Regions from separate parts of the Virgibacillus byunsanensis genome, predicted to be linked through region 1. Evidence: riboswitches for the same ligand, from Rfam matches in the RefSeq annotation. Region 1 holds a riboswitch; each other region holds the start of a gene.
The links. Region 1 has a riboswitch for S-adenosylmethionine ahead of ACFQ3N_RS14540 (5-methyltetrahydropteroyltriglutamate--homocysteine S-methyltransferase). Riboswitches for the same ligand answer to the same signal wherever they lie in the genome.
Positions count from the first base shown of each region.

Region 2: linked by a shared signal. The riboswitch ahead of ACFQ3N_RS00825 (PLP-dependent aspartate aminotransferase family protein) and the one ahead of ACFQ3N_RS14540 (5-methyltetrahydropteroyltriglutamate--homocysteine S-methyltransferase) in region 1 are both predicted to bind S-adenosylmethionine.
Region 3: linked by a shared signal. The riboswitch ahead of ACFQ3N_RS12820 (hypothetical protein) and the one ahead of ACFQ3N_RS14540 (5-methyltetrahydropteroyltriglutamate--homocysteine S-methyltransferase) in region 1 are both predicted to bind S-adenosylmethionine.

Region 1 is NZ_JBHTKJ010000041.1:3,130-7,418, reverse strand. It holds gene ACFQ3N_RS14550 (LLM class flavin-dependent oxidoreductase) at 1-310, shown strand, start outside; gene ACFQ3N_RS14545 (ATP-grasp domain-containing protein) at 330-1,283, shown strand; gene ACFQ3N_RS14540 (5-methyltetrahydropteroyltriglutamate--homocysteine S-methyltransferase) at 1,379-2,530, opposite strand; SAM riboswitch class I at 2,610-2,717, opposite strand; gene ACFQ3N_RS14535 (S8 family peptidase) at 3,238-4,289, shown strand, end outside.
Region 2 is NZ_JBHTKJ010000001.1:179,067-183,355, reverse strand. It holds gene metX (homoserine O-acetyltransferase MetX) at 1-370, opposite strand, end outside; gene ACFQ3N_RS00825 (PLP-dependent aspartate aminotransferase family protein) at 396-2,156, opposite strand; SAM riboswitch class I at 2,322-2,441, opposite strand; gene rarD (EamA family transporter RarD) at 2,516-3,421, opposite strand; gene megL (methionine gamma-lyase) at 3,621-4,289, shown strand, end outside.
Region 3 is NZ_JBHTKJ010000034.1:27,799-32,087, forward strand. It holds gene ACFQ3N_RS12810 (potassium/proton antiporter) at 1-1,084, shown strand, start outside; gene ACFQ3N_RS12815 (D-glycero-alpha-D-manno-heptose-1,7-bisphosphate 7-phosphatase) at 1,108-1,644, opposite strand; gene ACFQ3N_RS12820 (hypothetical protein) at 2,093-2,299, opposite strand; SAM riboswitch class I at 2,368-2,469, opposite strand; gene arsC (arsenate reductase (thioredoxin)) at 2,526-2,945, opposite strand; gene ACFQ3N_RS12830 (arsenic transporter) at 2,964-4,262, opposite strand; gene ACFQ3N_RS12835 (ArsR/SmtB family transcription factor) at 4,279-4,289, opposite strand, start outside.

The DNA of each region.
Region 1 (4,289 bases):
ATTAGAAGAGTTAGACCGAATTACGACAGTGAAAGATGCAAGTGGTTATTCAGGTTTTGATGATTTCACATCAAAGTCAGAGCTTGAGCAACAGATTAAACTACAAGACTACTCTGTATCAAATCGTGGCTTGCGACCAAATTTGGTTGGAACACCAGAGCAAATAGCCAAACAAATATTGGCATTTGAAGCAGTAGGGGTAGATCTACTATTGTTACAAAGTTCACCCCAGCTAGAGGAATTAGAGCGGTTTTCCAAACAGGTGATGCCACTGGTCGAAGAATTACGAGAAAGTGTAACAAACATTTAGTAAAGAGGGGTGGTTAAGTATGAGTAAAATATATATAATTCATGAAAATAATGAATGGACAGAGCATTTACTAAAAAGATTAGAAGAGTTAGAACTTCCATATGAAGATTGGCTATTAGATAGTGGTACAGTTGATTTAACAACTGTACCGCCAGAGGGTATATTCTATAATAGAATGAGTGCTTCATCCCATACTCGTGGAAACCGTTTTTCACCAGAACTGACAAGTGCTGTACTGTCCTGGTTAGAACAACATGGTAGAGTTGTCGTTAATGGAAGTTGTGCGCTTAGGCTTGAAGTAAGCAAGGTATTGCAATATTTGGAGCTCGAAAAATATGGTATTAAAACACCGAATACGATTGCTGCAGTTGGAAAAAACGAACTACTAAAAGCCGCAAAATCCTTTGAAGGGAAGAAATTTATTACCAAGCATAATCGTGCGGGTAAAGGGCTTGGCGTTCAACTTTTCCAATCAGTAGAAGCTTTAAAGCAGTATGTAGAGAGTGATGATTTTGAGGAGCCAGTAGATGGAATAACACTAATTCAAGAATACATTGAATCACCTGAATCGTATATTACTCGTTGTGAATTCGTAGGTGGTAAGTTCGTTTATGCTGTCCGTGTCGATACTTCAGAAGGTTTTGAACTATGTCCAGCAGATGCTTGTATTATAGATGATTTATATTGTCCTGCAGGTGAGGAGCCACAAGGTCAATCGAAGTTTCAGATAAGAGAAGGCTTTGATCATCCAGTTCTTGAAAAATACGAAAAGATGCTAGCCGCAAACGATATACAAGTTGCTGGAATCGAATTTATTCAAGATGAATATGGGGATATTTTTACCTATGATATAAATACCAATACGAACTATAATAGCGATGCAGAAGCAGAGAGTGGAAAGTTTGGAATGTTGGAAGTTGCAAACTATTTAGGTAAACAGCTTAGAAAAATGAAAGATAAAGCCCATCTATAATGGGAAAACAAAGGCAAGAGAGACGTTACAATCGTCTCTCTTATTTTTGGTGCAAAAAAGACATATCACTTGGATATGTCTTTCTATTAATATAATTATTTCCAAACGGATTCGGCTATCTCAACCACGTGACGGATTTTAGCCCATTGCTCGTCTTCGGTTAGAATATTTCCTTCTTCTGTGGAAGCAAATCCACATTGAGGACTCAAGCATAATTGCTCTAACGGAACATATTTAGCAGCTTCTTCAATCCGTGATTTTATCTGCTCAGGATCTTCCAACTCACCGAACTTTGATGTGATTAATCCGAGCACAATCTTTAAGTCAGGTCTATTTACATGATGTAGCGGTTCAAATCCTCCTGAGCGTTCATCATCAAACTCAAGGAAAAGCCCATCTACATTTAAGTCACCAAAGATAATTTTGGAAACTGCATCATAACTACCGCTTCCTGCATACGTAGATTTATAATTCCCTCTGCAAATATGCATCGTAATTGTCATATCCTCTGGCTTATCGACAATAGCTTCATTAATGGTTTTAGCAAACAGTTCACTGATTTCCTTAGGATCGTCACCTCTGGCTTTCAAAATCCCACCAGAAAGAACCAAATCACTTCTGGATTCCTGCTCAAGGAATAATGACCAAGTCGTATCATCTAATTGTAAGTAGCGACAACCTGCGTCGTATAGGGCCTTTATAGTTTTTTTATAAACTTCTGCTATATCACTGAATAACGCTTCCTTACTAGGATAAAATTCCTTTTCTTCTTCTCCAATTTCCCTGAAGTAAAGCATGCTTGGACTTGGAATCGTCATTTTAGCCGTATGTGATCCTGCGACACTGTGTAAATATTTATACTCCTCGACTACAGGGTGATTATCAAAATCAAGTTTTCCGACTACTTTAACCGAATGAGCTTTTGTTTTTTCTCCGTTAAATGTAAGACCAGTGTCTAATTCGATAAACTTAACCCCAACAAGTTCTTGAATGAAGTCCAGATGGAACCAGGCACGCCTTAACTCACCATCTGTGACGGACTGTAAACCTACTTCTTTTTGTTTTTTTACTAGTTTAGCAATTTCCTCATTTTCAATTTCCCAAAGGTCATTAGCGGTAATGTCCCCGTTTGCTTTACGTAAACGTGCCTGTTTAATCCGTTCAGGTCTTAAAAAACTACCTACATGGTCAGCTTGAAATGGAGCTTTTTGATCCGTTTTTGCATTCGATTGTTTGATTTGTGTCATTTGAATCCCTCTTTCTAATTTTTTTGATAAAAAAACGAACCTTCCTCAGAAAGAAGAAGGTTCGTAATAGACGACTTTCTTCTCATCTCCTAGGTGTAATGATCCACCTACTGGAATTAGCACCGGACCTAAATGGTTGGTTGCTGAGACATCTACGGGCCAGTCCCTCCGTCTCTCTGGATAAGAAATAAAATATTTAATTTTGTTAAAATAATTATTTTCTATTACTCTATATGAATTAGCTGAAAATTGCAAGAGGTAAATCGTAGAGTTGGGCAATTCAGGAGTTTAGAAAATTTGGGCAAGTAATAACCGTGTCTTTAGTAGGCATTATTACTTAAATTTTTATTTTCTCTATCTAAATAGGGACCATATTGTCGGAATTTTCATTTTCCGTCTTAAATATGTATGTATGTGATTTATCATTTTTCTTCCTTGATGCTTGTGATAGCCCTATTACTTACTTTATTAATTATGTATTTCATTATGGATGAAAGTGTAGTGCAAAAGTTTACAGTAATCACGGTAATTTTTGACACCTTTTCCCAATATGAATTAGCAGGATTCTACTCTTTTTAATAAGAATATATACATTATATTTTAGAAAACTTGGCTTATCGCCAAGCCTTTATGGCGAAAGGCTTAGTTGCACTTATGCAGATAGGAAAGTTTTATAATTTCCTATCTGCCAAAAAAGGAGGAATAGTATGATGAAAGCATTATGGAGTGGGTTGACTTTGGCATTTCTATTAGCAGTTTCCCCAATGATAGGAGAAGCAGCAATGGATAGAGGTGACGCCATGTCAGAGGGTGAAGTATTTGTTAGTGCTGTGGATGCAAAAGGTGCCCATGTTAAAGATGAGGTTGTTGTAAAGTTTAAGGAAGGTATAACGAAAAGGAAACAGGATAAAGCAATAAAAGGGTTAAATGCTAAAATTATGGCAGATGAAGATGTCGTTGAATCTCCTTTTAAAGTACTTAAAGTTGGGAATGTAGATGCGGTTGTTAAAGCATTAAATAAAAATCCTAACGTGAAGTACGCAGAACCAAATTATAAGCTGTATGCTACATGGTCACCAAATGACACTTATGCTAACACAGATTATCAATATGGACTGTTTACAACAAATACAGATGTTGCATGGGATATAGCTCGAGGCAGTAGTAGTCAAGAAATTGCAATTTTAGATACTGGCGTTGATTATAAACACGAAGATTTACGGAATAAGACAATTCAAGGGTATAATTTCGTTCAAAATAACACGAACCCAATGGATCGAAATGGTCACGGAACCCATGTTGCAGGGACTGCTGCAGCTGAGACGAATAATGGAATTGGGATCGCTGGCATGGCACCAGATACACAAATTTTGGCAGTTCGTGTTCTAGATGCAAGAGGCAGTGGCACATTGGACGATGTTGCAGACGGAATTATATATGCTGCGGATTATGGTGCTGAAGTTATTAATCTATCACTTGGTTGTGATTGTGATACCCAGACGTTAGAGGATGCGGTGAACTATGCTTGGAATAAAGGAACAGTAGTTGTGGCAGCAGCTGGAAATGATGGTGTCTCTACAACTTTTGAACCTGCATCCTATGAAAATACTATTGCCGTTGGTGCAGTAGATAGTAATAATCAATTAGCGAGTTTTTCTAATTACGGTGTATGGGTCGATGTTGTGGCACCAGGAGTTGATATCGCCTCAACTGTGCAACGAGATGGTTATGCATATATGTCTGGTACATCAATGGCTTC
Region 2 (4,289 bases), on a different contig from region 1:
GCACCATGTCACGAATCGTAATGTTTGGAAATGATGTGCGATAAGGTTCATCAGTTGCTGGATTAATAGAAGCGGGTCCAGTTGAACCGTCACACCCTCCAAGCACATTAAAAGTAATAACTTGAAAGCGTTCGGTGTCGATATACTTCTTCCGACCAATTAGCCCACTCCACCAACCAGGACTACTATCTGTTCCAATTGTATGGTGATTGCCTGTTAATGCGTGGCATACTAATACTACTGGTGCAGACTTTGGTCCGGCAATTTCATAACGTAATGTCACCTTATCAATTGTCTCTCCAGAATCTAACTGGAGCGGACCAAATGATATGTCATTTATAATAGGTGTTTTTGTCAACATGTGTACCATGAAAATCCGCTCCTTTTCAACTCTATTAAACTTCTAAAGGAACCCTTGCTTCTTTGTTTTCCCTTAAACGGAGTGCTTCCTCATATGGATTCGTATTAGTAATTACAGTAATACCAGAGGCTTTAGCATGCTCTACCGTTTGATCATTTGTTTCAGGTTTTTCTATCAAAAGAATTTTCCCTTGTTTGTTAATAAATTGCTCAATTGCTGTTGCTGGTAATGCTTGATTTTCCAACCACACGGCGTCAATGTCAACAGGGATATCTGAAATAGTTTTATACGTTTTCTCTCCAAACAACTCTTGTTTGGTTTCGTGAACGGGTAAGATTTGAAACCCTAATTGCTGGAGTTGCTCTGTGTTTTTGTATAAAGAACTAGATGTATCGTCTAGACCAACTACGGCAATTGCCTTTTTTCGAACTGCTCCATTTTCTCTAGCAAAGGGTGAAGATACTAACCACTTAATGGCATCCTCTTCTGTAGATTGAAATGAAGTTTTTGAGTTTGTTGCTTTTGCAATGGCTTGATCTAAATCAACTAATATATCTTTAGTAGACTCGATACCGATGGATAGGCGAATTAATTCCTCTTTAACACCGCTCTTCTTTAAATCCTCTTCACTTAACTGTTGATGAGTGGTTGAAGCTGGATGGATAATAAGGGACTTGGCATCCCCAACATTAGCTACATGCGACCAAAGTGTCACTCCATCGATTAATTTCCGCCCTGCTTCACGTCCGCCTTGAATACCGAATGTAATAATAGAACCAAAGCCATTACTTAGGTATTTTTTAGCTAACTTATGTGACGGATGATCCTCAAGCCCTGGGTAATTTACCCACTCTACTGCTGGATGCTTTGTTAAATAGTCGGCAACTTCAGCTGTGTTCTGATTATGACGTTCGATGCGTAAGTGTAAGGTTTCAAGACCTTGTAGTAACAGAAATGCATTTTGTGGACTTAAGCATGCTCCAATATCTCTTAGTAACTGAACACGTAATTTGATCGCAAAAGCCGCAGGTCCAACATCAATATAACGCAATCCATTATAGCTTTCATCAGGTTCTGTAAGTCCAGGGAACTTTTCATTATTCCAATTAAAACGTCCACCATCAACGACGATTCCACCAATAGTAGTTCCATGACCACCAATCCATTTTGTAGCAGAATGGACTACGATATCAGCACCCCACGTCAAGGGTTTTGTTGAATATGGTGTAGCAAATGTATTATCAATAATAAGTGGGATACCGTATTTGTGAGCAACTGCTGCTACTGCCTCAACATCGAAAACGTTTAGGCTCGGATTTGTAATGATTTCCCCGAAGACAGCTTTTGTTTTATCTGTAATGGCATCTTCAATGGCCTCTGGCTTAGTACCGTCTACAAACTTTACTTCAATTCCATAGCGTGGAAGCGTGTTAGCAAATAAATTGTATGTTCCCCCGTACAAATTACTGTCGGCAATAATCTCATCACCAGCACTTGCAATATTTAGAATGGCTAAAGTAATTGCAGCCATACCAGAGGAGGTTGCCACTGCTGCTACCCCATCCTCCAGTTGAGCAACCCGTTGTTCAAATGCATCGACGGTTGGATTCCCAATACGAGAATAGATATTTCCAGTTTCCGCTAAACCGAATAAATTTTGTGCATGTTCTGTGTCCTTGAAAACATAGGAAGTAGTTTGATAAATTGGTACTGCTCTTGATCCGGTTGTTGGATCAGGTTCCTGACCTCCGTGAAGTAATACTGTTTCCTGATTAGGTAAATGAAAATTTGACATAAATAATTCCTCCTTCGATTTTTGTTCAAGCAACAGCTCCAAATCTGAGTACTATTGAATGACAGAATCAGCGACGTATAGGACGTACGCTTTTGTTCAAGTCTGGAGGAAGAGGAGAATTTAAAAGCCCTCTTCCTAAGAAGAGGGCGTATGTAACGGTTCCTCCTCTTATCTTCCAGATCATAATGTGATCTGTAGGATTTAGCACCTTTCAAAGCAATGTATACATTACTTTAGGTTGCCGGGCTTCGCAGGGCCTATTCCCTCCGCCACTCTTGATAAGAGATTTAACTAATATTAAGTTATTAAGCATTATATAAGAAAAGTCGTTTGTTCGTCAACCGTTTTTAGAAAATAAATTAAATTCTTTTTCTTTGTCTGATTGGTCGATGATATGCTGAACCCATATAAATAATTAAAGCAATCCATATTAATACAAACGAGATCAAATGTGCTTGTGAGAATGTCTCGCCGTAAAGGAAGACCCCTAAGATTAACATAATTGTAGGTGCAAAATATTGGAGAAAACCAACCATAGATAGTGGAATTCTTTTAGCACCATTAGCAAACGATAAAAGGGGGATTGCAGTTGCTACCCCAGCTCCAAGTAATAATAGACTAGTAGTGGAGAAGAGGGAGTTCCAAGATAATGAACCATCAGGTATTGAAAATAAATAAATTGCTGCAAGTGGTGTTACAATCATTGTTTCGATCGTTAACCCAAACATTGCTCCGATATCAACCATTTTTTTCAGCAATCCATATATGGCGAAACTAAAAGCGAGCAATAATGATACCCAAGGGAATACACCAAAGCTAATAGTAAGGTAAATGACGCCAATTCCTGCTAATATAATAGAGAATAATTGCCTTCTTGTTAATGTTTCCTTTAATACAACGATCCCAAGTAAAATACTCACAAGTGGATTAATATAATAACCAAGGCTTGCCTGTATGACATGATCACTGTTCACTGCCCATATAAATGTAATCCAGTTCACACTGATCATAATCGAGGCTACGGTAATACCGATAAGCTTTTTCTTATCTTTTATAATTACTTTGCATTCTTTAATAAAAGCTGGCCATTTCCGTAAAATCAAAACAATTACCAGCATAAAGACAAATGACCAAACAATGCGGTGCGCCAAAATTTCGCCAGCTCCAACATCTTGAACAAGTTTCCAGTACATCGGCAAAAATCCCCACATTAAGTAGGCACCGGTTATATATAAAATTCCTAACTTTTCCTGATTTTGCTGCATGGTGCAACCCTTCTTTTCTACAGATATGTTTCCTAAATATAATCAATCTTCCAAATAAATTAATTCTAAGAGTATCCCTATAAAAAAGCAAAAAAAGTGCTTGATAGTTTTAAGGGAAAACGCTTTCAAAAAAGTGTTTTATAGAATATGATAGTAAATAGGGAATGTATAGGACAAAATCAATATAGGGGGAGAACTTATGACTGAAAAACATAAAAACTTTGAAACGACAGTTATCCACGAGGGCTATGACTCCAAAGAGATGCTGGGCAGTCTTAGTACGCCATTATTTCAAACATCAACATATACATTTGATACCGCGGAGCAAGGTGAACGCCGGTTTGCTGGTGAAGAGGACGGTTATATTTATTCACGTTTAGGTAACCCTACCGTCTCTGTGTTGGAAGAACGGATTGCGGCTTTGGAAAAAGGGGAGAGAGGACTTGCTTTTGCCTCAGGAATGGCGGCAGTATCTGCAGTACTAATTGCTTTAACCAAAGCGAATGATCATATTCTTTGTTCGTCAGGATTGTATGGATGTACATTTGGATTATTAACGATGATGAAAGAAAAATATAATATAACGCATGATTTTTCCAATATGGCAACAAAAGAAGATGTTCGTGCATTAATTAAACCTGAAACAACATGTATTTATGTAGAGACACCGATAAATCCAACGATGAAGTTAATCGATCTGAAAATGGTAGCAGAAGTGGCGAAAGAATTTAATATTCCAGTTGTAGTAGATAACACGTTCTCTTCACCATACTTACAACGACCACTTGAGCTTGGTTGTGACGTTGTATTACACAGTGCGACCAAATATATTGGGGGACACGGAGATGTTGTTGCAGGGCTAGTAGTA
Region 3 (4,289 bases), on a different contig from region 1:
TGCTGCTGTCTTTTCCGTATTAGGTAATAAAAATATTAAAAAGAAACTTACATCTACATTGGAGGCAGAATCCGGTTCCAACGATCCTATGGCTGTATTTTTAACCATAACCTTAATAGAATGGATTCAACTATCGGACAACTCTATTTGGGCTGCTTTTGGTGACTTTTTCATACAGATGGGACTGGGCCTAGTGCTCGGGCTCGTATTGGGAAAAGTAACTGTGGAAGCCATCAACCGAATCGAGCTGGACACTGCTGGGTTATATCCCATTCTTGCTATGGGAAGTGCAATCTTTACATATGCGATCACAAACTTTGCAGGTGGTAGTGGTTTCCTTGCTGTATATGTGATGGCAGTATTTGTTGGAAATAATGAATTGTTATACCGATTCTCCATTATGCGATTTAATGAAGGTTTCGCCTGGATGATGCAGATTTTGATGTTTATCTTTTTAGGTCTGTTAGTATTTCCAAGACAATTATTGGACGTTTTTTGGCAAGGCATTCTATTATCTGTTATTTTAATGTTTATCGCCCGTCCAGTTGCGGTCTTTATTAGTCTTATTTTCATGAAATACAATGTAAAGGAACAGGTCTTTCTTTCCTGGTCAGGGCTAAAGGGAGCAGTTCCAATTGTTTTGGCCACCTACCCTATTGTAGCTGGTATTGAAAACAGTGAAGTGATATTTAATGCCGTTTTTTTCGTTGTGATGATTTCTGCATTGATCCAAGGAAGTTCATTATCATGGCTAGCGACTAAATTAGGTTTGACCGGTGAAAAAAGTCGTGACACGTTGCCAAGTATGGAATTAATGACACTTGGTAAAACGGACTCTGAAATTTTGGAAGTGTCTATGACAGAGAATTCTCCGGCTGCTGGGGTATCCTTACTTAATTTGGAGTTACCTGCTGATACGCTGATTATCGGGATCATCCGTGATGAAAAAGTAATTACTCCAAATGGGGATTCTGTTATACAAGATGATGATACACTCTATGTCCTGATTAACAAAAAGGCAAGGGAACGCGTTAAGGAAGCATTGCTCGGTAAAAAGCCAAAGAAAAAGATTTCTGAGACTTAATAGAAAAACCTAAACTTGGGCGATTATTGGTCATCCAAATCAGATAACCAAACAGCAACCGAAATTAAATCTGGGAAATACATGTCTGCATCCGCTTTGTCTTTTTCACGATCACTAATTAGAACAGTCTTCGTACCGGCTTTTTTTCCGGCCTCTATGTCTGGTACACGATCACCTACCATGTAGCTTTCCGATAAATCTATGTCATGGTTGTCTGCTAAATCTAAAATCATCTGTGGCATAGGCTTACGGCAGGCGCACTTTGCATGGGGTTTATGTGGACAGTAAGCTACAGCATCAATGGAAGCACCATAATGTGCTAGGTCGTCCTCCATTTTGTTATGTACGTCTTGTAATGCGGATTCTTCCATAAAACCAAGACCTACTCCTCCTTGGTTGGTGACAACAAAGACTTTAAAACCTGCTTCATTAAAACGCTTAATGGCTTCTCCCACTCCATCGAGTAAATAAAAATCTTCCGGTCTGTTCACGAATTTTACCCGATCACTTAACACTTCATTGATCACGCCGTCTCGGTCTAAAAACATTCCTCTTTCCATTTAGATATCACCTCGTCTATAGGGCTTCATATTCTGATTTTAATAAGGAATAGACAACTGTATCATGAAATGTTTCCCCGTCAAAATCAGTTTGTCTAAGCACGCCTTCTTTTCTACATCCTTAGTTATATAACCATTTCTGAGAACCTTTATTATCAGCAAAAATATCGCCAACTATTCGAATTTAAGCCAAGCGTTACCTGTTTAATATATAGTGCTCCGTTTCCACAACTGCAATAGTAGTAATGCTTCTTTCTTCCATCATATGTATACATCCAAGTTAATTACGGTGTGACACCAGCGTATCACACCTAGGAGGCTGTCCGATGGAATAATTTCTGTGAATATATATGCATTCACACTGAATTATTAATGTATAATCCACCATATTTTGAATAAATATTCGGCAATTTCACTTCGTCGGACAGCCTCCTAGAACACTTCCGTTTTAGTCCTGTTTTTTCTTGTTCAATTCTACTATATTATGCTTCATGAGTGGGTTGATAAACTTCTCTTGGCGCTCCTTTTTGAAACGATCCAGTTCCTCCGGCGTCATATCCTTTACAATTTCAGATACATGTCTACCTGGAAGGTTTTCAAATTCCTCTTTCGTCAGTTCGACTACCTCACCATTTTTCACAATAAAATGTTCCATTTCCTATTCCTCCTTTAAAATATTAAAAACCCCTTTTTGCATTGGATATACAAAAAGGGGTTTTTACCGATTTATCATCCAAAGCAATTGCTTTGCTGGTGGTAGCACCTTACTACAGCAGGTTGCTGTGACGTCTCTGAGCCAGATCTCTCGGTCACTCTTGATAACTATTCAATTACATGTATTATATCGTACCTTGTTGAAACTTCAAATGATTTTACCTGGCTTATTCTCCAGTATCTGCAAACCGTTTGATTCGTTCACCAATCTCATCACGTACCCGTTGGAATACGCTCCATTTTTCCGCTTCTGTTCCTTCTGCTTTTGCTGGGTCATCAAACCCCCAATGTTCTCGTTTTACATGTGGTGGGGTCATTGGGCATCTATCTGCTGCATCTCCGCAAAGGGTTACAGCAAGTGTTGCATTATTTAAAACATCCGTATCAATCGTTTCTGATTGTTGATCAGAAATATCAATGTCGACTTCATTCATGGCTTTTACCGCATTTGGGTTTAAACCATGTGCTTCAATGCCTGCGCTTTTTACTTCCCACTCGTCTCCTAGATGCTTCTTTGCCCACCCTTCTGCCATTTGACTCCTGCATGAATTCCCAGTACATAAGAAATAAATTGTTTTTTTAGCCATAGTAGTTCACTCTCCTTTTTAGAATACAACTAATGTTACATACAGTCCTAATAACGTAATAAACAGGATTGGAATCGTTAAAATGATACCTGTTTTAAAGTAAGTCCCCCAGGAAATTTTAACTCCTTTTTGGGATAAAACATGGAGCCATAATAGGGTTGCTAGCGAACCGATTGGTGTGATTTTCGGACCTAAGTCAGACCCTATTACATTGGCATAAATAAGTGCTTCCCGCATGACACCTGATGTATCTGTTTCAGCAATTGCTAACGCATCGATCATTACGGTCGGCATATTATTCATGATTGATGACAAGATAGCAGCAATGAAGCCCATTGAAATGGTTGCTATAAACAGGCCTTGTTCGGCACTTGCTTGGATGAGTTGTGCTAACAAATCTGTTAGCCCTGCATTTTTTAAACCGTAGACGACAACATACATGCCAATCGAGAAGAATACGATTGCCCATGGTGCGCCTTTAATGACAGCTGTCGTATCAACTGCCTGACTTCCTCTTGCCATTAGTAAGAAGAAAATCGCTACAATTCCTGCCACGATCGAAACAGGGAGATTGATGAACTCACTTACAAAATAACCAATCAGTAAAACAGCAAGAACATACCATGACAGACGAAACAGTTTAGGATCCCTGATTGCCTCAACAGGCTCCTTTAACTGAGATAAATCGTATGATTGGGGTATATTTTTTCTAAAATAAATTAAAAGTACAATGATAGTTGCAGCTAGCGAGAAGAAGTTTGGAATAATCATTCGCGTTGCATATTCTACAAACCCAATCTCAAAGAAATCCGCTGATACAATGTTAACTAAGTTACTTACTACTAGTGGAAGTGATGTGGTATCTGCGATAAATCCACTAGCCATAATAAATGGAAACACCATTTTTTCCTGGAAATTTAAGTTGCGTACCATTGCTAGCACAATAGGTGTCAGAATTAAAGCAGCCCCGTCGTTTGCAAAGAAGGCTGCAACAATGGCACCTAGTAAACTGACATAAACAAACATTTTAATTCCATTACCTTTTGCCGCCCTTGCCATATGAAGTGCGGCCCATTCAAAGAATCCAATTTCGTCTAAAATTAATGAAATAAGGATAATAGCAACAAAAGCTAATGTTGCGTTCCATACAATTTGTGTTACTTCTATTACATCACTAAACCCTACTACTCCTACTAATAAAGCAAGGATAGCTCCACCACATGCGGACCATCCAATCGATAAATTTTTTGGCTGCCAAATAACTAAGATTAGGGTGACCAAAAATATTAACGATGCTAGTATAACCGATGATGACAAGACTCTTCCCCTCCAATTAACAACATG